Regions from separate parts of the Paraburkholderia sp. FW306-02-B genome, predicted to be linked through region 1. Evidence: predicted binding sites of a transcription regulator. Region 1 holds the regulator's gene; each other region holds the start of a gene.
What was found. The regulator sigma-54, encoded in region 1, starts transcription at its own class of promoters, with help from an activator protein. The targets are predictions, from matches to a motif close to TGGCANGNAANCTGCTTT.
Positions count from the first base shown of each region.

Region 2: AC3WOG_RS33380 (collagen-like triple helix repeat-containing protein) is a predicted target of sigma-54. The motif match lies at 1,322-1,339, and genes of this name have one in related genera.
Region 3: AC3WOG_RS11600 (methanol/ethanol family PQQ-dependent dehydrogenase) is a predicted target of sigma-54. The motif match lies at 4,942-4,959, and genes of this name have one in related genera.

Region 1 covers NZ_JBYSXZ010000001.1:477,617-484,621, forward strand. The annotation lists gene AC3WOG_RS02140 (LON peptidase substrate-binding domain-containing protein) at 1-19, opposite strand, end outside; gene rapZ (RNase adapter RapZ) at 59-952, opposite strand; gene hprK (HPr(Ser) kinase/phosphatase) at 1,052-2,020, opposite strand; gene AC3WOG_RS02155 (PTS sugar transporter subunit IIA) at 2,147-2,662, opposite strand; gene hpf (ribosome hibernation-promoting factor, HPF/YfiA family) at 2,976-3,335, opposite strand; gene AC3WOG_RS02165 (RNA polymerase factor sigma-54) at 3,505-5,022, opposite strand; gene lptB (LPS export ABC transporter ATP-binding protein) at 5,211-5,996, opposite strand; gene lptA (lipopolysaccharide transport periplasmic protein LptA) at 5,993-6,664, opposite strand; gene lptC (LPS export ABC transporter periplasmic protein LptC) at 6,685-7,005, opposite strand, start outside.
Region 2 covers NZ_JBYSXZ010000002.1:2,690,727-2,697,731, forward strand. The annotation lists gene AC3WOG_RS33375 (alkaline phosphatase family protein) at 1-871, opposite strand, end outside; gene AC3WOG_RS33380 (collagen-like triple helix repeat-containing protein) at 1,374-3,062, shown strand; gene AC3WOG_RS33385 (methyltransferase family protein) at 3,141-4,409, shown strand; partial or broken gene AC3WOG_RS33390 (EAL domain-containing protein) at 4,455-4,721, opposite strand; gene AC3WOG_RS33395 (transposase) at 4,724-4,912, shown strand; gene AC3WOG_RS33400 (histidine kinase) at 5,096-5,515, opposite strand; gene AC3WOG_RS33405 (COG4705 family protein) at 5,604-6,359, opposite strand; gene AC3WOG_RS33410 (hypothetical protein) at 6,698-6,847, opposite strand.
Region 3 covers NZ_JBYSXZ010000001.1:2,627,055-2,634,059, forward strand. The annotation lists gene AC3WOG_RS11575 (LysR family transcriptional regulator) at 1-217, opposite strand, end outside; gene AC3WOG_RS11580 (carboxymuconolactone decarboxylase family protein) at 270-575, opposite strand; gene AC3WOG_RS11585 (hypothetical protein) at 692-1,465, opposite strand; gene AC3WOG_RS11590 (substrate-binding domain-containing protein) at 1,462-2,373, opposite strand; gene AC3WOG_RS11595 (c-type cytochrome) at 2,406-2,825, opposite strand; gene AC3WOG_RS11600 (methanol/ethanol family PQQ-dependent dehydrogenase) at 2,985-4,802, opposite strand; gene AC3WOG_RS11605 (4a-hydroxytetrahydrobiopterin dehydratase) at 5,235-5,624, shown strand; gene AC3WOG_RS11610 (beta-ribofuranosylaminobenzene 5'-phosphate synthase family protein) at 5,916-6,941, shown strand.

The DNA of each region.
Region 1 (7,005 bases):
GCACAGTAGAAGAAGACATGGCGCAACGCTTCGAGTTGAGGCCGCGCGATGCGGCCGGTTAAGCCACTAACTTCGATGATTCGCCGATGTCGACCGGCGCATCGCGGTGCCGCACAATCACATTCGCCTGACTTGCGAGACGCGCGGCGAGCGTCTCAGCAATGAACACCGAGCGGTGCTGGCCGCCCGTGCAACCGATCGCGACGGTCAGATAACTGCGGTTGTCGTCGCGGAAATGCGGCAGCCATTTGGCGAGAAACTTCTCGATGTCGTCGATCATTTCGTGGACGACCGGCAGCGCATCGAGAAAATCCATCACAGGCTTATCGAGGCCCGTAAGCGGTCGCAATTCATGATCGTAGTACGGGTTCGGCAGCGTGCGTACGTCGAAAACGAAATCGGCATCGAGCGGCACGCCGCGTTTGAAGCCGAACGACTCGAACATCAGCACGAGACCCGAATGCTCCTGCTCGATGAAGCGTTTGACCCACGCGCGCAGCACGTTCGCGCGCAGATTGCTGGTGTCGATCTGGTGGCCGAATTCGGCCAGACCCGCCACAAGTTCGCGTTCGCGCTCGATCGCTTCGGCGAGCGACGTCAGCAGGCCGACGTCCGCGTCGTGCGCGGTCGAGCCGGACAACGGATGCCGGCGGCGTGTTTCGGAGAAGCGCTGAATCAGCGATTGCGTGCTTGCGTTGAGGAACAGGACGCGCACGTCGTGGGCGCGCGACAGGTCGCGGATCATCGCGGGCATTTCGTCGAGCGAAGCGCTCGAGCGCGCGTCGATGGCGACCGCGAGGCGGTCTTGCCCGTCTTCGGCAAGGTAATTGGCCAGTTGCGGCAGAAAACGCGGCGGCAAATTGTCGACGCAGTAATAGCCCGCGTCTTCAAGCGCGTTCAGGGCAACTGACTTGCCGGAGCCGGAAATACCGGTGATCAGGATTATGCGCATGGAGTCGTGAAATCCGTACATTTCATCATAGCATCTGGTCTCCGTGCGCGCGCCCCGCAGCCCGCCGTTGGCCGCGAAGCAAGGCGCGGTGACACGGACTCAGATCAATTTGCCGGGAAACTGGCTATCGGGATCCTGCATCGCCAGACGCTGGCGATCCATGAAGTCGCGCAACGTATCGATGCCGCGCAGTTGCAGGATCGTGTTGCGCACCGCCGCTTCGACCAGCACCGCGAGGTTGCGGCCGGCTGCCACCTGAATCGTGACTTTGCTGATCGGCAGGCCGAGCACGTCGACGGTTTGGCTTTCGAGCGGCAACCGCTGGAATTCGCCGTCAGGACGGCGCACCAGTTGCACGATCAGCTTCAGCTTCATTTTGCGGCGTACCGCGGTTTCGCCGAAGATCGTCTTGATGTCGAGCAGCCCGAGGCCACGCACTTCGAGCAGGTTTTGCAGCAGCGGCGGGCAGCGCCCTTCGACGAAATCCGGACCGAGGCGCACGAAATCCACCGCGTCGTCGGCCACGAGGCCGTGGCCGCGGCTGATCAGTTCCAGCCCGAGTTCGCTCTTGCCGAGGCCCGAATCGCCGGTAAGCAACACGCCCATGCCGAGGATGTCGAGGAATACGCCGTGCAGCGTGGCGCGCGGCGCCAGAATGCGCGACATGTAGAGGCGCAGGCTGTCGATCACCGCAGCGGCGGACATCGGCGTGGTGAAGAGCGGTGTCGACGAACGCGTGCAGCGCAGCACGAGTTCCGGCGGCGCGGCGACGCCGCCCGCCACCACGAGAAACGGCGGTTCCAGCGCGATCAGTTCGGCCATATGGCGCGAGCGGTCTTCGTCGGTCTGGCGCTTGTAGTAGTCGATTTCGGCGTCGCCGAGCACCTGAATCCGGTTCGGGTGGATCAGGTTCAAGTGGCCGACAAGATCGGCGCTCGACGTGGCATTGGCGACCGATTCCGAAGAAAAGCCGCGCTCCCAGCCTTCATGCCCCGTCAGCCAGCTCAGCTTCAGCGTGGCGGCGTTGTCGTCGAAAATGCTCTGGGCGTTGATGCTGGACGTATCCATGAGTCAGTGACTCCAGTGTGGGCCGCTTGCCCGGCAAGGTATGGCCGCGCTAACGCGGACCGCGCACCGTGCAGGGCTGAACCCGCAAGCTCGCGGGGAACCGGCGTGCGGATAACCGCCGATGCATCAAGGTTGCCACTGAGTGAGCAGGCGATGCAACGCTTCGCGATTTTCTTCCGTGTGCAGCCGCTCGCGGGCTTCGCGATCGGACAGCAACTGGGCGATCTCCGAAAGAATTTCGAGGTGTTGCTGGGTGGCCTGTTCAGGCACCAGCAGGAAGATCAGCAGCGAAACCGGCTGACCGTCGGGCGATTCGAAGGGGATGGCTTCGGCGAGGCGGACGAACGCGGCGAGCGGCTGCTTCAAGCCTTTGATCCGGCCATGCGGAATCGCGACGCCTTCACCAAGCCCCGTCGATCCGAGGCGCTCGCGCGCAAACAGATTGTCAGTGACCGTGCTACGGGCGATGCCGTTCTGGTTCTCGAAAATCAGGCCCGCTTGCTCGAACACGCGTTTCTTGCTGGTGACCGATAGTCCGACGACGACGTTCTCGAGGGGAAGAAATTTGGCTAAACGATTCATGTTGACAGGCGAAAACGTGGCCTGGGTTCTCCTCGCTGGGGCGTTTGAGTGGTGTTCCATTCGTTTTGATGCTCACGGCGATGTGCATTGGAGTCCGACAGCGCAGGACTCCGGCCGACCGACTTCCGTTTGAGCTCGCTTGACCCCGATGGTAACCGGAACATTATAGAACAGGGTAGGCACGGATGGTGCGGCGCGCCATCGATGCGTGATGGGTTTGTTCGATGGGTACAACGATCGCGGCGCCGCAGCCCGAGACGGGGCTCGCACGGGCTTCAAAAGCGGCCCAAGATCAACCCGGGAGTGGCCCAGAAACGAAAAACCGCCCGGTTTCGGGCGGTTTAGCTGGGTAAGGAAAACCTTCCAATTTTCCTTATTGCGGCGGCACGTCAACTTGCGGCGCCAGCGGCTGGTACTTGATCGCCTCATGCTGATGGCCCTGCAGACGATCTTTGTGGCGTATCACTTGCCGGTCGAGCTTGTCGATCATCAGATCGATCGCAGCGTAGAGGTCGCTGTCACAGCTCTCGACAAAGATATCTTTACCCTTCAAATGCAGGTTGATTTCAACCTTTTGCCGCTTTTCCTTTTCCTTGTGGTTGTCGACCGAGAGGACCACACTGCCGTCGATGACCTGATCAAAATGTCTTAGCACCCTATCCAGTTTGGTGATCACGTATTCGCGCAACGCAGGCGTTACTTCGAGGTGGTGTCCACTGATCTGCAGATTCATAGTGCTTCTCCAAGCTAGATGCCGCTTGTTCCGCACAATGACGTAGGTCCGGTCGATCGTCGGCTTGCCTGAGTCGCCCCCCGGTGACTGACTTCTGGCAGGTCGCATCGGCCGGCCTGTCCGCCAACTGCGGAGCGGCCGGTAAATGCCCGCCGCGGGAGGCGACGGGCTACAGAGACTTGCGCAGGTTGACTGCCGGAATCTTGAGCGCTTCGCGGTACTTCGCAACGGTACGCCGTGCGACCACGAAGCCCTGTTCCGCCAGCAGTTCGGCTATGCGGCTGTCTGAAAGAGGAGATTTCGGGTTTTCCGCTCCTATCAGTTGCTTGATGAGCGCGCGAATCGCCGTGGAGGAGGCCGCGCCGCCCGTGTCGGTTGAGACGTGTGACCCGAAGAAGTACTTAAATTCAAGCGTCCCGAATGGGGTCAGCATGTATTTACCGGTTGTCACACGCGAGACAGTCGACTCGTGTAGGCCCAGCGTATCAGCAATTTCCCGCAAAACCAAGGGGCGCATGGCAATTTCGCCGTGCACAAAAAAGCTCTTTTGACGTTCGACAATAGCTTGCGCGACCCTCAGGATCGTCTCGAACCGCTGCTGGATATTCTTGATCAGCCAGCGCGCTTCCTGCAGTTGCTGGCGCAACGATCCGCTGCCCGGATCGCCCCGGTTATTGCGCAGAATATTCGCGTAAAGATGGTTGATCCGCAGCTTCGGCACGACTTCCGGGTTCAGTTCCGCCTGCCAGCCCTGTGCCGTTTTGCGCACCATGATGTCCGGCACGACATAGTCCGCTTCCGCCTTGCCGTAGGCCGCGCCGGGAAACGGCTCGAGCGAGCGTATCAACAGATGCGCATCGCGCAGGTCGTCGTCGCTGGCCTTCAGATGTTTGCGCAGGCGCGTGAAATCGCGCGCCGCGAGCAGTTCCAGATGATGGGCAACGATGTCGAGCGCGAGCGTGCGGGTAGGCGAGCCGTCGAGCCTCAGCAGCTGTAGCTTGAGACATTCGGACGCGGAGCGCGCGCCGACACCCGCCGGGTCGAAACTATGCAGCAGCGCGAGTGCGGCGTTCAACTCGTCGAGGTCGACTTCGAGCTCTTCGGGCATGTCGGCCAGCACTTCGTCCAGCGTGGCGGTGAGGTAGCCGTCGTCGTCAAGCGATTCGATCAGGAAGGTGATCAGCGCGCGGTCGCGCTGGCCCGCCTGGGTAACGCGCAATTGCGCCATCAGGTGATCGCGCAGCGAGGTGCTCGATTCGTGGATTTGCAGCGGCGGCAGATCGTCGTCGTCCGACGCGTTGCCGGAGCGGCCGTAGTCGTCGAGATTCCATTGCGACGCGTCGCCGTTACCCTCTCCCGCGAGGCCGTTATATTCGTCGACGCCCTGCGGCTCGCCGTTCTCGGCGCGCTCGCTGCTGCTGGTGGACGAGGACGACGTATTGCCCCCCATCTGGTCGGGCGGCGCCGAGGAGTTGGGCGCCTGGGCGATCAGCGAGCCGTCGGCCGCCACGCGCAGGGGACTCGCGATCCAGTCGTCCTCGTTCTCGAGGAGCGGATTCTGCGAGATCGCCATTGCGACTTCCTGCTGCAGTTCGAGCGTAGACAGCTGAAGCAGCCGGATGGACTGCTGCAGTTGCGGGGTCAGCGCAAGATGCTGCGATAGGCGGAGTTGGAGGCTGGCTTTCATGGCAAGTTGAGATTCATTGTAGAGAGTTTGCCACGACCGCGATACCTTGCGACATTCGCAATAACGCGTGCGCCGGTTTTCGGCAGCGCCGGGCGCGGGACGGCCCAGGTCAAAAGTGCGGATGTGCGGCTGCCGCAAAGGGGCCGGCGGATGATGCGCGTTCGCTCCGCCGGCAATCCTTTGTGTACTTACATGCGGAAGTGTTCGCCCAGATAGACACGCCGCACGCTTTCATTTTCGATGATGTCGCTTGGCGCACCGGCAGCCAGCACGCTGCCGTCGCTGATGATGTATGCGTGATCGCAGATGCCGAGCGTTTCGCGCACGTTGTGGTCGGTGATGAGCACGCCGATATTGCGCTGTTTCAGGAACTTGACGATCTTCTGGATTTCCAGAACCGCTATCGGATCGACACCCGCGAACGGTTCGTCGAGCAGAATGAAACTCGGATTGGTGGCCAGCGCGCGCGCGATTTCAACCCGGCGCCGCTCGCCGCCCGACAGCGACAACGCCGGATTCTCGCGTAGGTGAGCGATCTGCAGTTCGTCGAGCAACGCTTCGGTGCGGCTGGTAATGGCGTCTTTCGAGAGCCGCTTGCCGTTGTCTTCGTGCTGCAATTCCAGCACCGCGCGAATGTTTTCTTCGACGGTGAGCTTGCGGAACACCGAAGCTTCCTGCGGCAGATATGACAAACCCAGCGATGCGCGCTTATGAATCGGCAGCAAGCTGATCGACTTGCCGTCCAGATCGATTTCGCCCGCATCGAGCGGCACGAGGCCGACGATCATATAAAACGAGGTGGTCTTGCCGGCGCCGTTGGGGCCAAGCAGACCGACCACTTCGCCGCTTTTGACGTCGAGCGATACATCTTTGACGACAGTGCGCGAGCCGTAACGTTTTTTCAGGTTACGGACCGCCAGCGAACTGCTGGTGCCGGCCGGCTTGCGATTGGGGAGGGACGCGGAGGTGCTCACTGGTTCGGCGCTCCCTGGATCGTGGTGGACGGCGCGAGCGTGGCCGATGCGCCGTTCAGCGGCGCGGCGCCGCCGTTGCGCGGCGACAGCATGGCGCGCACGCGGCCGTTCGGATTGCCCGGGCCGGCGACATCCTTGCCCGCCTTCGCAGTGTAGAAGTCGCTCTGGCCGTCATACGTGATGACGCTGCCGTGCACCTGGTCCATGACCGTGGACAGGCCTTGCAGGCGTTTCACGGTGGCGTTGGTGGTCAGCGTGGTCAGATCCTGCTTGCCGTCGTAGTCGATGCGGATTGCCGTGCCGTCAATGTATTCGTCGAGGCCTTCGCGTTTCTGGCGGAAATACGACAGATTGCCGCCCGACGAAGTGCCGGTGGCGTACTGATAGCCCTGCGGGTCTTGCGTGACTTCGACGCGATCGGCCTTGATCACGATCGTGCCCTTGGTCGCAACCACGTGGCCGGTGAAGATGTTGACCTGCTTCAGGTCGTCGTAAGTCATGTTGTCCGCTTCGATATTCAGCGGCTTGTCCTTGTCGGCGCGATCCGCGTGCGCAAGCGGCGCGAAGCCGGCGAGCGGCAACGCGACAAAGAGCGCAGCGAGTCCGGCGCGGCACGCGGACAGGGTACGCGAGCGGCCGGTATCAAAACGGGGGAACGATTCGTTCATGCAGTCACGCCTGGAATGGATTACCCGGGTTGCCTGGGCGAGCTGGCGGAGCCTTCGGACGCGGCGATCGCGCCGCGCACGTTGCCGAACAGCTGCATAACCCGGGTGACGTTGTTGTAGTTCATGCCGCTGGCTGTCATCACAGACATGCCGCGCTGAAGTTTAACCGGCTTTTCGGTCTCGATCACATCGTCGTTGACCAGCACCCTGAAATGCTGCGAATCCGCTTGCATCTGCGGATCGCCGTTGCCGGCCACCCGCAGAATGCGCGCGTTGTCGTACAGATCCACGATCGAGGCATCGCCGTTCACCTTGCCGGTGTCGCCGGTCGCGGTGACGAT
Region 2 (7,005 bases), on a different contig from region 1:
CGCCGCTGCGTACATCGCCGCACGGATGCATCGACTCGCCATTGCGAAAGTTGCTTATCGGATCGTAGGCAGGTTCGATAAAGACGAAACTCGCATCCACGTTGCCGCTCGCCAGACTCGCGAACAGATCAGCATGAGTCAGGAAGTTCGACGGGTAGGCGTCGACACCCTTCAGCGCCCATGACTGGGGTATGTCGCCGTGCGAGACCAGCCATTGTGTGGGCGCCAGCCGCGTGAGCAACGAGTCGCGGCCGTTGCCGAACTTCGCGCCGTCGAACAGGCTCGAAATGATCGAGTCGGGGTTGCTCGGGGAATGATCGAGTCCCCACGACGTTCCAGCCAACGCGAAGAAACGGTTCGGCCATGTCGGGCCAGGCATCGACGAAAACCAGCGGTCGCAGACCGCAAACTGTTGCGCGAGGAAGTTGAGCACGGGGAGCTGATCCGGTGTGAGCGCGCGCAGGCCCGTCGCGATGTCGTAGCCATGCGCGCCGAGGTCGCAGGCAAATCCCAGATCGTTCGTGCCGGTCGCCGGTGGCGGGTAAAGGCCATCCTGCAGAACGGCGGAGTCGGTTACGGCGTTTGCCATGAAGTGCCGGGCATCGGTCCCGCCGCACGACTGCACCAGCGTATCGGTGAACTCATGGCCCGGGTCGAACGCGAGCCGGAATGGTGCACCTTGTGCAATCGTATAGGCATGGCCGCTCGCGTCGGTGCTCTGGAACGGCGGCTTGCCGAGCAGGCCATCCGCTTGCGTCGCGACGCCGTTCGGGGTCCAGCCACGCAGGTCCGACCAGCCGAAGATGTTGTCGTATGAACGGTTCTCCAGCATCAGCACAAACATCTTCTTGATATTCTGGATTGCTGACATTGCATGCTCCTCTTAGCGTTCCAGTCCAGTTGACCGGGGACGGGCGTTTTGGGCCGTTACTTCGGAAACAGCGCGGCAATTATCTTGAGAACGAACGGCCGGGACACGGTTCGCAAACCGCGCATCAGCCGGTTCCCGCGAATGTGCCGAAGATGATAGTGGGGATCGGAATGCGTGTGTGACGCAATGCGCGTGCGCGCCCCTTCGAGGGTTCGGTGGCGTCGACCTGCACGCGAACCGTTTAAATCGGCAACGGGTTCAAGCGAAGTCAATCCGTAGGCGCCAACCCTTGCTAACCGTTACGTTCGCCAGAGACGTTACGTAGCACCGGCGGGAACACGGGTCATCAATCGAGGATAAATCGCGTTAATTTAGATTTAAATTCCTATCCATTAAAAAGTAGTAAATATAAATACAATTAATCATTAAAATTGCGCCATATTCAGCACTTGGCCTACAACTTGCTTAGATGGTCCGCCAACAGCACTTCTACGGGGACATCATGCAAAACTTCGTCGGTCGGACGGCTATCGCCGTTGCGACGTCTGCTTTACTCGCGCTCTACGGTTGCGGATCAACCGTCCATACCCCTAGCGGGCTGGGTGGTGGCGGACTGGGCGGCACGTCGGGGTCAGGGACTTCGAGCAGCTCGTCGGGTACTTCGTCGGGTACTTCGTCGGGCACTTCGTCGGGTACGTCGTCAGGCACGTCGTCGGGTACGTCGTCAGGCACGTCGTCGGGTACGTCGTCAGGCACGTCGTCGGGTACGTCGTCAGGCACGTCGTCGGGTACGTCGTCGGGTACGTCGTCAGGCACGTCGTCGGGTACGTCGTCAGGCACTTCGTCGGGTACGTCGTCAGGCACTTCGTCGGGTACGTCGTCAGGCACTTCGTCGGGTACGTCGTCAGGCACTTCGTCGGGTACGTCGTCAGGCACTTCGTCGGGCACGTCGTCGGGTACTTCGGGTACGTCCTCCACCCCAATCGGCAACGTCGTCACTCAAGCCAGCAACCTCATCACCGCGGTGGGCACGGCAGTCATCGATACGGGCACCACGGTCACCGGCACTTCAGTGCCCGGTGTCAACAGCGCAACGACCGCCAATCTCGGCGCTGCCATCACCGATCTCGGCAATGGCGTCAACGTGTTAGGCAACGGTACGGCCGCAGGCCTCGGCACGCTCGGCAGCTCGACCAATCCGCTCGACCCGACCCTGCCCCCCACATCCGGCGTCGTTTCAAATGCGGGCGCAGCCGTCACCGCGGTCGGCGGCGTCGTGTCGAGTCTTGGAACCGGGCCGCTGTCGCCGCTCGCGCCGGTCACCTCGACGCTGGGCAGCGTCGTCGGCAGTGCGGGCAAGGGCGTCGTCGCGGTCGGCTCCGGCTTGAACTCGGCGCTCACCAGTGCGCCGGTTCAGCAGGTCGAGACGCAACTAAGCTCTGTCATCAACCCGATCACCCTGGCGGTCTCGAACACGACGCAGTCCATCGGCAACACCACAGGTCTGGGCGCACCGCTCAATAATCTGCTCAGCACCGTCGGCAACGGGATCGATTCGGCCGGCGTGAAACTGTCGGGCACCACGGGCAATCAGGTCGGCAAAGACGTCGGTGGCGCCGTCAGCCAGTCGGGCAAGACAGTCACGAGCACCGGCGAACTGCTCACCGGCGCAACCACTAACCCGCTCGCGCCGATCACAGGCCTTCTCGGTCCGCTCGGCGGACTCGGCGGCACAGCAAGCGGCACAGCAAGCGGCAGCGTAACGATCCCGCCGCTGACAGGGTTGATCGGCAATCTCGGATCGCCCGGCGGCAGTTCCGGCTCGGCCAACCCGCTGGCTCCCATCACCGGGCTACTCGGCAAATCAGGTTCGGCCGGCGGCACGTCGGGCGCCGGGAGCCCGCTCGCGCCGGTCACCGGCCTCGTCACTACGCTGACCTCGACACTGGGCGGCACTTCGGCCCAAGGCTCGCCGCTCGCACCAGTCACCGGTCTGGTTAGCGGATTGACCTCGACGGTAAGCGGCACCTCCGGCAACAAGGGCTCACCGCTTGCCCCCGTCACGGGTCTCGTTAGCGGACTGACCGGCAGTGCTGGCACGGGTACCGGCAGCGGTTCGGCAAGCACGGGTCTACTGGCGCCGGTGACGAATCTTGTCAGCGGATTGCTCGACGGCACTCCCAGCAAATAAGCGGTACTTCGGCACAGCGGCCGGGCCTTAAAAAATCAAAAGCCCGGCCGCCTTCTATGTCATGAATACGAGGATGACGTGAACTCCACCTTCGATACCGTTGCGCACGCTCAAGATCAGCGGCCGCGTTCGGCGACGCCGTTTTCAGTCGGCCTGCTGGGCATCGTCGCGGGTCTTCTCACGCTCTGGCTACTGCGCAACAGCACCGCGCTGGACGGCGCGCGCCGCAGCACCGCCGCCTGCCTCGCGATCATCGCGACGATCGCCACCTACGAGTTGTTGGTCGCCCGCGCGTATCTGCGCCCAAGCGCCGGCCTGACTAGCGGTGCGGTTCGGCCGCTAAGCGTCGCGCGCGTCGCCTTGCGTCTTGCCGCGCTGGCTTCCGTGTATGCAGGCATCGGCCTGCTCTACTGGCTGTTGCCCGAGTATCAAGGTGCGTTCTACAAACCTTTCTGGTCTCTGATCAGCACGCTTGCTCCGTATCTGATCGTGGCGGCGCCGTTTTACTTTGCGTGGATGGACAGGCATCAGCGCGAGGTCGACGATGCCTATATGTTGTGGGGACGCCTGCTGTTTCGCGGACAGCGCCCCGCCAATTGGCGCCCCGTGCGTGAAATGCTGGCCGGGTGGATGGTGAAGGCGTTCTTCCTGCCGCTGATGATCGTCTACCTGTCCACCGATGCGGACCATCTCAACGCCTCATTGGCGTTGGCGCTGAACGCACCGTTCTCGCTGTCGACGTTCAGGTTCATGTACGACCTGTCCTTCACGATGGACCTGATGTTCGGCACGGTGGGTTACCTGTGCACGCTGCGCATTCTCGATAGCCACGTGCGCAGCGCGGAACCAACCGTGCTCGGTTGGCTGGTGGCGGTTATCTGCTATCAACCGTTCTGGTCGTTGATCTCAAACCAGTACATCCGCTACGGAGGCTCGATGTTCTGGGACAACTGGCTAATCTCGATGCCGGTTGTCAGAATGATCTGGGGCACAGCGATTATTGCCCTGGTGATGTGCTACGCGCTCTCGACCATTTCGTTCGGACTGCGATTTTCGAACCTGACCAATCGCGGGATTATCACCTCAGGTCCTTACCGGTTCACCAGGCACCCCGCCTACATCGCGAAGAATCTGTCGTACTGGATGGTCTCGGTGCCTTTTATCGAGCCCTTGGGCTGGCGGCCGGCGGTCACTCATTGCGCGGCGCTTATCGCTGTCAATCTGCTGTATTTCCTGCGCGCCAAAACCGAGGAAAGACATCTGATGAACGATCCCGAGTATCGGGTCTACGCCGAATGGATCGCAAGGAATGGACTGTTTGCAAAGCTCTCGCGTGCGTTTGAATAAGGACTCTCGAATCAATCGCACTGCACCGCGCGGTGGTACGTGGGCTACCTGAGCCGGTACGGTGATCGCGATGGTGTGGAACTGCACGCCGCCGGACAGATAGTCGCGAAGCGCTCGACACACACCGTCGATGACGAACGACGCCATTTCAATAGCGACCTGCGGGTGTTCCAGCGGCATCAGGAAGCTGCCGGGGAGCCATAACCCGTATTCCGGATGCATCCAGCGGACCGGTGCTTCGACGCGCGCCAATGCTCCGGTCGCCGCGCGATAAGCACCTTGAAAGACAAGATGAAACTCGCCCGCGCGCATACATGACGACTGAGAAAGTTCTCCTCAACGCAATCCTGTGGGTCCAGCAGAACAAGGAAAAATGGCACAGGCTTCCAGCGACTTTTCCGCCGCAGCAGACCTGCTATCTGCGTTATATCGCGTGGAAGAAGATAGGCGTGCTGGACCAGGTGAATGATCTTCTGGTCTGCGCCACGGCGCTTTCCACCTGAAAGCGCATAGCGCGCCTCGACGATCCCGCTCGCCGCAAATCGAACCGCATCGAATCAATCCTGACTGCTTGAAACACTTGTTTCGCGCGTCACGCGATTTCGTTTTCGCTTCGCATACCGTATCGATTTATGACGCCATCCACGGTCTTGCGAATGGCGCCTGCATCGACCGTCGCTACGGCGTCAGGCCTTTCCGCTCATCCGATCGATAACGGTCAGCAGATCTGCAAGAGACTGTTTGCATTCCGCCGCATTCGGCGTGCTGGCGCGCAATACGCTCAACGCGCGGTCGATCGCCTTGTCGACGGTGTGCCAGTCGGCTGCGGCGCGTGGTTTCAGCGAAGGCTCAGCATCGTCCCATGCGAGTTCCAGATCTTTGATACGTGTTTTGCCGCCCGCGAGATTACCTTTGTCGACCAGGGCCGCGGTATCGGCGGCAATCTTGCGGAACGGCGACAAGTCGCCGAGCTTCGAAGCCTTGGCGGCCTCGGCGGCCTGCGCGGACGAAAAGCCGATCCTGCCCGGCTCGATATGCCCGAAACTGACGGCGGAGATCGCGATGAACGAGGCAATGACGGTCTTGCTGAGGGTGCGTTGATTCATGATTGTTCTCTTCGGTTGGATCTGATAGTCGGTAGAAAACGCGGTGAAAAAAGAAAGCAATGTGGGCAGCTTTTCGAGCGCCGCGGGCTCAAGGTTCACGCGCGGTGAACGTGCGCATGGACCGTTGTTCGAGCGCGCTGGCGAAGATAACCAGCACGGCGATCGCGCTCAGGAACAGCGCACTCGTATTGATCGTGCCCAGTCCGAGACCACCGTATGCGCGCGACTGGGACAACAGGTCACCGAACGAGGCGCCCAACGGCCGCGTCAGAATGTAGGCAATCCAGAAGGTCAGCACAGGATTTCCGCCGACGTAGTAGGCGATGCCCACCAACGCGATCAGTGCGCCGAACGCCGCCACACCGATCATGAAGCCGAGTCCCAGCGCTTCTGTCGCGAGGTCGCCTGCCGCGGTGCCCAAAGCGAACGTGAACAGAATGGCGGCCCAGTAGAACAGTTCTCTGCGTGTCGTGACGATCGTGTGGATCGATAGCGTCCGCTCGCTGCGGTACCAAAGGGCGAACACAACGGCGAGCGCAATGGAAAACGCGACGGTGCTGGCGTAAAGACTGATGCCGAGACCGTCGGTCAGCGCATCGGTAATCTGCGTGCCGACCACGCTGACCAGAACCACGGTGAGCCAGTAAATCCACGGCACGTACTTGCGCATGCGAAGCTGCACGGCCAGTGCGGCGAGCAGCAACGCAAGCATCATCCCGCCGGTGAGCGCCGTGCCGAGACCGACGTGCACCGCCAGATAATCCGCGCCGGTTTCGCCGACCGTGGTCGCCATGATCTTGATCGCCCAGAAGACAAGTGTCGCTTCAGGCACTTTGTTGCTCATGTCGGCAACGCGATAGTTCGCACTCTCAGCCACGCTGGTTCTCCCGTTGATAGGCAAATAGATCGACGCCGCGAGCGAGTTCGCTCGCGTTTTGTCCAGGCGCCAATATGCGACGGGAAACCTTATGAAATCCTTACCAAAGACCGAAAAGAACCGCGAATGACTGTCTTCCAACACCTCACCAGGACAAGCTTCGACCAAGCCTTAAGAGATGCTTAAGCGCCGCGCAAAATACGAAAAATATACTTCTCAAGCACGCGGGTTCCGGGCCGATAGACAGAGTGCTGTACGAACGTTTTTTCCAATCGGGAGATTTAGATGTCCATTCAGGCAGTCGGTCAAAACACCGCGCAAGCACCTGCTCCATCTGTCACGGCAGGCTCGACTTCCACGTCCGCGGCATCGGCTTCGAGCGCGACGGGAACCACGTCGTCGACGTCGACGACTGCATCGAGCAGCAGCGCGCCCACGGCGTCGTATAGCGTCAATATCAGCAGCGCGGCACGCGCACTCCTCGCGGAAGCAGCCGAAACCTCGGTTCAAACCGCTCAGGAGGCACAAACCGGAGATCAGCAGGCACAGCGGTTGCTCGCAAAGGAGAACGCTGCAAAGGTGCACTAAGGTGCATTAGCGCGCGGGACAGCTT
Region 3 (7,005 bases), 2.1 Mb from region 1:
GATGCGTCAGCTTTTCGCCCGCCTCGGTCAACGTGAGTCTGCGCGCGATGCGCTCGAACAGCCGCAGGCCGACCGCCTCCTCGAGCTGACGAATCTGCATCGACACCGCCGGCTGGGTCAGATGCAGCTCCTCCGCGGCGCGCGCGAAGCTCGTATACCGGCTGGCGACGACGAAGATCTGCAACTGACGCAAGGTCAGCGAGCGGATGAAATTCACGTTGGCGCGACCTCGCTATTGAATGCGCCGGCACCAGCCACCGGCGCGTGAACTAGCCGGTCTGCTGGCCGAAGGCATCGAGTGCGCGCGCGGAATAGACGAGCGCCGCGCCGGCGTTCAGCGCGATAGCCACCGACAACGCCTCCGCCACCTCCTCCCGGCTCGCCCCCGCCTTGGCGGCAGCGGCGCTGTGCAGCGCAATGCAGCCGTCGCAGCGCGTAGTGACGGCGACAGCAAGCGCAATCAGTTCGCGGGTTTTGGCGTCGAGCTTGCCGCTGCGGGCTGCGGCGCCGTCGAGCGCCTCGAAACCCGCAAGCGTGGCCGGCGAGGCGGCACCGAGTTTGCCGATGGCATCCATGAGTTTCGGTGCGTAGTCTTGTGTGTCGATCAACATGCCTGGGCTCCAGATCGAATGGAAGCGGTTAAAGGAAAACAGACAGCGAACAGCGCCCGCCAGACCGGGCCGGGCGCTAACTAACGGCTCGCCCGAGGCGCGTTGGACGGCTTCACGGGTGCATCGGGCGGTGGTGACAGCTTGTGCACCACCGCCTGAAAGCTCAGCGTCTCGGTCCGCAACGGGTGGGTGAAATCGTTGTTCGCACCGGGCACGTCGGTGCGGATCAATGCAACCTGGCCCGGCAACGTATCGGCAATCAAAAACGTGTAGCGCTTGCCGGTATATTGAGCGAAGCGTTCCGCATTCGGATCGCCCAGGTACGGCTGCACGACGATCTGCCGCGCCGTCACGGGCTTGCCGCCGATCTGGCTCGTCACCGTCTCGATGCGCGGCCCCGCGGCGAGCGCGAGCCGCAAGCGCTGCTGGAAATAGCGGCGCTGGCCGCCGGTCAGGCGCTCCATCTCCGTGATGTCGCGCTCCAGGAAATAGATGATCACGGGATTGCATTGCAATCCGGCATTCGGCAGCGGTACCCCGCCGCTGTGATCCGACACCTGAGCGTCCCCTTTGGCGTTGTCCCGGCTGACCACCAGCACCCTGACCAGGTCCGCGCTGTGCGCCGGCTGGTCCGATCTGAGCACCGTGTAGTCGAGTTCCGTTTGCGGCTCGATGCCGTGCAGATGATCCGTGGTGAAGATTAGCCGTTCGGCAGGCGTGATGTCGTCGGTTCCCGCAGCGCGCGCGGCGGCCGGTATCACACAGGCGATGCACGTGAAGCACATGAAGCACGCGACGCGTGTCGCGAACACCCGAAGCCAGCCGCGGCAAAACCGCCAGGGCGCTCCCCTCATGGCGATGCATCCGCTGGCCTGGCCGCCGGCGCGTCGACGGGCTTCAGAAGCGGCACCTCGTAGCTCGTGAGGATGCTGTCGATCTTGTCGTGGTTCGCGCCGATCCATTGATCGACCTTGTCCTTCCACGCTTTTTCGCCATAGCGCACACCCATCGAGATCGTATAGTCGAAACGGATGCCAGGCGTCGCCGGGAACGGCACGAGCTTCACGGTATCGCCGGCACGCCTGGCGAAGTAACCCGCAATCGGCCCCCACAGAAACACCACATCGACCTTGCCCGCGCGCAGGTCCTGTTCGATCATCTGGCCGGGATATTCCTGCGGGTCGCCGCTTTGCACCTGATACGAGACCGCCTGATCGATCAGGTCGTGACTGAGCAGCCAGTCGACCGCGGGGGTCTGCGAAAAGATGCCGAAGCGCAGCTTGTGCAACTGGTCGGGCGGCAGCTTGAGCAGGTCGTCCGGCGTATCGATGCCGGCCAGCTCGGGACGTTTCGCGAACACCATCGCATACGTGGAGCGCAAATACGGCTGCGTCGTCGAGGTCATGTCATAGCCCTTCGGCACGCCGATGATCAGGTCGCATTTGTAGCGCCCGGTATCCGGCTCCTTCTCGCGCAACGTGTGGCGCACGAAGCCCATGCGCTGCGGAAAAAAGGTGTACTCGAGCTTGTAGCCGAAGTCGCTCGCCATCTGGCTCGCGATCCGGTTCTCGTAGCCCTCGCCTTTGCTGTTGGACAACGGCATGTTGTTCGGGTCGGCACACACTCTGAGTACGCCGTCGGCGCCGTCGTTATTGGGCAGTGCCTCGCCTTCGGCGCGCACCGCGGCGCTCGCCAGCGCCGCGTAGCACAGCGCGGCGGCCACGAGCACGAGGTGCGCGGACATTCGTTTGCCATGACGCATCGAAAATCTCCGAAAGAATAGCGGCGCGGGCGTTATTTCGCGTCGATGGCCTGCAGATCGCCCGGCTTGATCTGGCCATCGGAGCGTCCTTTCAGATAGGCGTAGAGGTTCTCCCAGTTCTTTTGCATCATCTGGCTCGAACTGAAGTCGGGCATACCCTTGTCCACGCGCCCGCCGAAAACCGTCCGATGGAACTCGTTCTTGTCCAGCGACCTGAATGCGTCGACGAGCGACGGCCCGACGAGCCCCTGCTGCTGCGCGCCGTGGCAGCGTTCGCAATCGAGCGCACGCCATGTCCGCCATCCTTGCAGCGTATTACTGTCGACCTTGCTGCCGTCGACCACCTTGTATGCGACCTGGGCAACCTGAGGATTGTTTTGGGCGTATGCAGCAGGTAGCACGACGAATGCGACGGGCAGCGCCGCCCGCAACAAGATTGATCTGCCTTTCATGCACATGTCTCCTTCCATAGAGGCTGCGCCCCGATGCATGTCATCGATGCATCCGCAAAACGGGCGCGGGCCGGATGATTCGCATGGCTGACTACGCTGCCGGCCGGGCGCCCCTATGCCAAGGGGTGCCGACCGCGCGTTTCAGTGTGGCCCGGCCCTTCAGCTGTTGCCGCCGGGAACGGCAAACACAAAGAGCGTGCCGCCCAACGCCGTGTACTTCGCAAGCTCACGATAACCGCCGACCGCGCCCAGCCCTTCGGTCGACTTCTGCAGGCCAGCCGCCATGCCGATGCCGGCCCAGCCGCCGATGCCTGAGTAGATGCCGATGAACTGCTTGCCCTGATACTCGTAGGTAAAGACGTTGCCGATAATCCCCGACGGCGTCTTGAAGCGCCACAGTTCCTTGCCGTCCTTGATACGGACCGCCTTGATGTAGCCTTCGAGCGTGCCGTAGAACACGACGCCGCCAGCGGTGGCCAGCGCGCCGGACCACACCGAGAACCGCTCCGGCTTCGACCAGACGATCTTGCCCCTGGCCGCATCCCAGGCGATGAAGTTACCCATCGAGTTGTTGTCGTTGGGCCCCGGATACATCGACAGCGTGGCGCCGACATACGGCTGACCGGATACGTAGTCGACGTCGAACGGCTCGTAGTCCATGCAGACGTGATTGGTCGGCACGAGGAAGAGGCTCGTCGCCGGGTCGTACGCAGCCGGTTGCTGGTCTTTTGAACCGAGCGCCGCCGGACAGATGCCCTTCACGTTGTGATCGGAGCCGGCCGCCTGGGTCGAATAAGCCGCGTTGCGGATCGGCAGGCCGCTCTTCAGGTCGACGCGGTCGGCCCAGTTCACCGCCGGATCGAACTTCTGTGCGACGAGCAGTTGTCCGGTTGCGCGATTCAACGTATAGCCGAAACCGTTACGGTCGAAGTGAACGATGGCGGGGACCTTCTTGCCGTCGATCGTCAGGTCCGACAGGATCATTTCATTGACGCCGTCGTAGTCCCACTCGTCGTGCGGCGTCATCTGGTAGACCCATTTGGCTTCACCGGTGTTCAGATCGCGCGCGAAGATCGACAGCGACCATTTGTTGTCGCCCGGACGTTGCGTCGGATTCCACGTACCCGGATTGCCGGTGCCGTAATAGACAAGGTTGAGTTTCGGATCCCACGCATACCAGCCCCACGTGGTCCCACCGCCCAGCTTCCACTGGTCCCCCTTCCAGGACTTGAGCGACGAGTCCGCGCCGACCGGCACCATCTTGCCGTCGGCATAGGTCATCGTCTTGTCGGGGTTCAGCAGCATGTCCTTGTCGGGACCCGTGCTGTACGCTGTCCAGACCGGTTTGCCGGTCTTGATGTCGTACGCGATGAGACGCCCGCGCACACCGAATTCGCCGCCCGAGATGCCGGTCAGCACCTTGTCGCCGAATACGTGCGGCGCATTGGTGTTGGTTTCACCCGCCTTCGGATTGCCGTTCTGCGCGGTCCAGACGACGTCGCCGGTCTTCGCGTTCAACGCGACGAGTTTCGTATCGGCCTGTTGCAGGAAGATCTTGCCGTCGCCGTACGCCAGCCCGCGGTTGACGGTATCGCAACACATCACGGATACCACCTGGTCGTCCTGCTTCGGCTGGTACTGCCAGATGAACGTCTGATCCTTCAGGTTGATCGCGATGACCTTGTTGGGAAACGGCGAGTGGATATACATGGTGTCGCCGATCACGAGCGGCGCGCCTTCGTGGCCGCGCAGCACGCCGGTCGACATGGTCCATGCGACCTGCAGTTTGCCGACATTGTTTTCGTTGATCTGCTTGAGTGGACTGTAGCGGTGATTCGCATAATCGCCCGCCTGAGCCGCCCAGTTAGATGGATTTTTGATGAGCCCGTCCAGCTGCGAATCGGCCTGTGCAACGATAGAGCTCAAGGCTGCCGACGCGAGGATCGCGAGCCCAAGAACCATGGTGCGTAAGTTCATGTCTCCTCCAGAATTGTCTTGCTGTTCAACTCACGAATGACCCACGCTACCTCGTCGCATCGGGCGCGCCTCCTCGAATGCAGGTAACGATCAGCGCCCTTTCCCGATCGATGCCGGGCTTTGCGGCGCATGAACGGCCAACGCATATTCCATGCCGGAATCGAACTGCCGTTCTGTCCGTGCGCCGCGACAAGCTTGTCCGCACACGCCGCGCGGCGTACCGCGCTCCTTCGCAGCACTCACGATCGAGCGCGCCTGCGTAACGGCCGTGTCCGGCTGCGCCGCGGGACACGGCACATACTGTGTCATTCCGCGATACGAAGCGTGTCCGTCACGAGTCAGGCCATGAGAACGCGTGGGCTCAGGCTGCACCGCACAACTGGCCCATCACTTGCAGCGTGATGAAGTTCCAGCACGCGCGGAGCAACGGTCATGGCAAACGCAGAGCAGGTCTATTCCGATGAGGAGATCCAGCAACGTCTCGTCGGCCCGCTACAGCACTGGTATCTGGAAGACGGCTGGCTGCGGCGCAAATATCGAACCGAAGGCTGGAAAGGCACATTGATGGTGGTAAACGCCGTCGGTCACCTTGCGGAAGCCGCATGGCATCACCCCGATCTGACGGTCTCCTACGCATTCGTGACCGTAAAGCTGAAGACCCATTCCGCGAAGGGCGTCACGGACAAGGACTTCGCGCTCGCCACGAAGATCGAATCGTTCATTCAATGGCAACCCGGGCTCGAAGGCGGCCCGCTCGAAGGCACGCCAACCGACGACCAGCGCTTCCGCTACATCAAGTACGACGCGCCGAAAACCGCTTAAGGCTGTTCAAGCCCGGGCGGCGCATCCCCTTCGTTCAGTGCGGCGCACAGGTGACACAGTGCCCCTTCGGCGGCACAAAGCGTCGACCGCATCCCTGATACACAGCGGGACAAGACGAGCGGGAAAAACCTCGGCCGCAACGGCGGCGTCAGGCAGAGGCGACAGCCGCTACGCGCGCCTGGTACGGCTTCTGCTTGAAGTGGCCCGGCGCGCCACTTCACCACATCGCGCGGCCGCTTTCGCGACAGCCCTTCGGGCAAACCCTGTCGAGCACACACAAGGACACTTGCGATGCAGCTTCACCTTCGCCGCCTTCCGCCTCAGGCCGCCGTGACGGTTGACGCTCCCGCGCGCCTGCATCTGGGTTTTCTCGATCCGAACGCGTCGCTTGGACGCGCGTTCGGCAGCCTCGGGCTCGCAATCGACGGAGCCGGCACCCGGGTCGAAGCGCGGCTTGCGGACCGCGACCGGATCGACGGCGCGGTGACTGAAGCGGAACGCGAGCGCATCGCGACCTGTCTCGAACGGCTTCACGCAGCCTACGACCCGACTCCGGTTGCCATCGAGGTAGTCCATGCCCCGCGTGCGCACACCGGCCTCGGGTCAGGCACGCAATTGGCGCTGGCGGTCGGCACGGCGTTCGTTCGTCTGCTCGGCCACACCGCGACCAGCACCGAACTCGCGAGCCTGCTTGGACGCGGCGCCCGCTCCGGCATTGGCATCCTCGGCTTCGATTCCGGCGGCCTGCTGGTGGACGGCGGACCGGCGGGCGAACTGCACCCGGGCATGCCGCCGCTGCTCGCGCGCCAGCCGTTTCCGGAGGCCTGGCGCGTCCTGCTCGTGAGCGACAACGCCCGCGAGGGCTTGCACGGCGCCGAAGAACGCCGCGGCCTCGCCGCGCTCGCACCGTTCCCGCAGAAGCTCGCCGCGCATCTCTGCCATCTCGTCCTGATGAGGATTCTGCCCGGCGCGGCGGAACGCAATATCGTGCCTTTCGCCCACGGCCTGACGGAAATGCAGCAGACCATCGGCGAATACTTCGCCCCGGTGCAAGGCGGCGTGTTCGCGAGCCCCGATGTCGAGCGAGCGTTGCGCGCCGTTGCCGCGCAACAGACTGCGGGCATCGGCCAGACCTCCTGGGGGCCGACAGGCTTTGCCATCGTCGCGAATGCGCGCGAGGCGGAAAGCGCGCTCGCCGCTGCACGCGAGGCAACGCGCGGCATGCCGCACATCGAATCCACGATCGTTGCGGGACGCAATCGCGGCGCGACGATCCGCCCGGCCGACGCACGGCGGCAGCGCATCGACGCCGCATGATGCCGCACGGCCCCACCCGGCTGCCTGCGAAAGCGCGCGGCGCCCGCAGTCATCGATGTCCGCG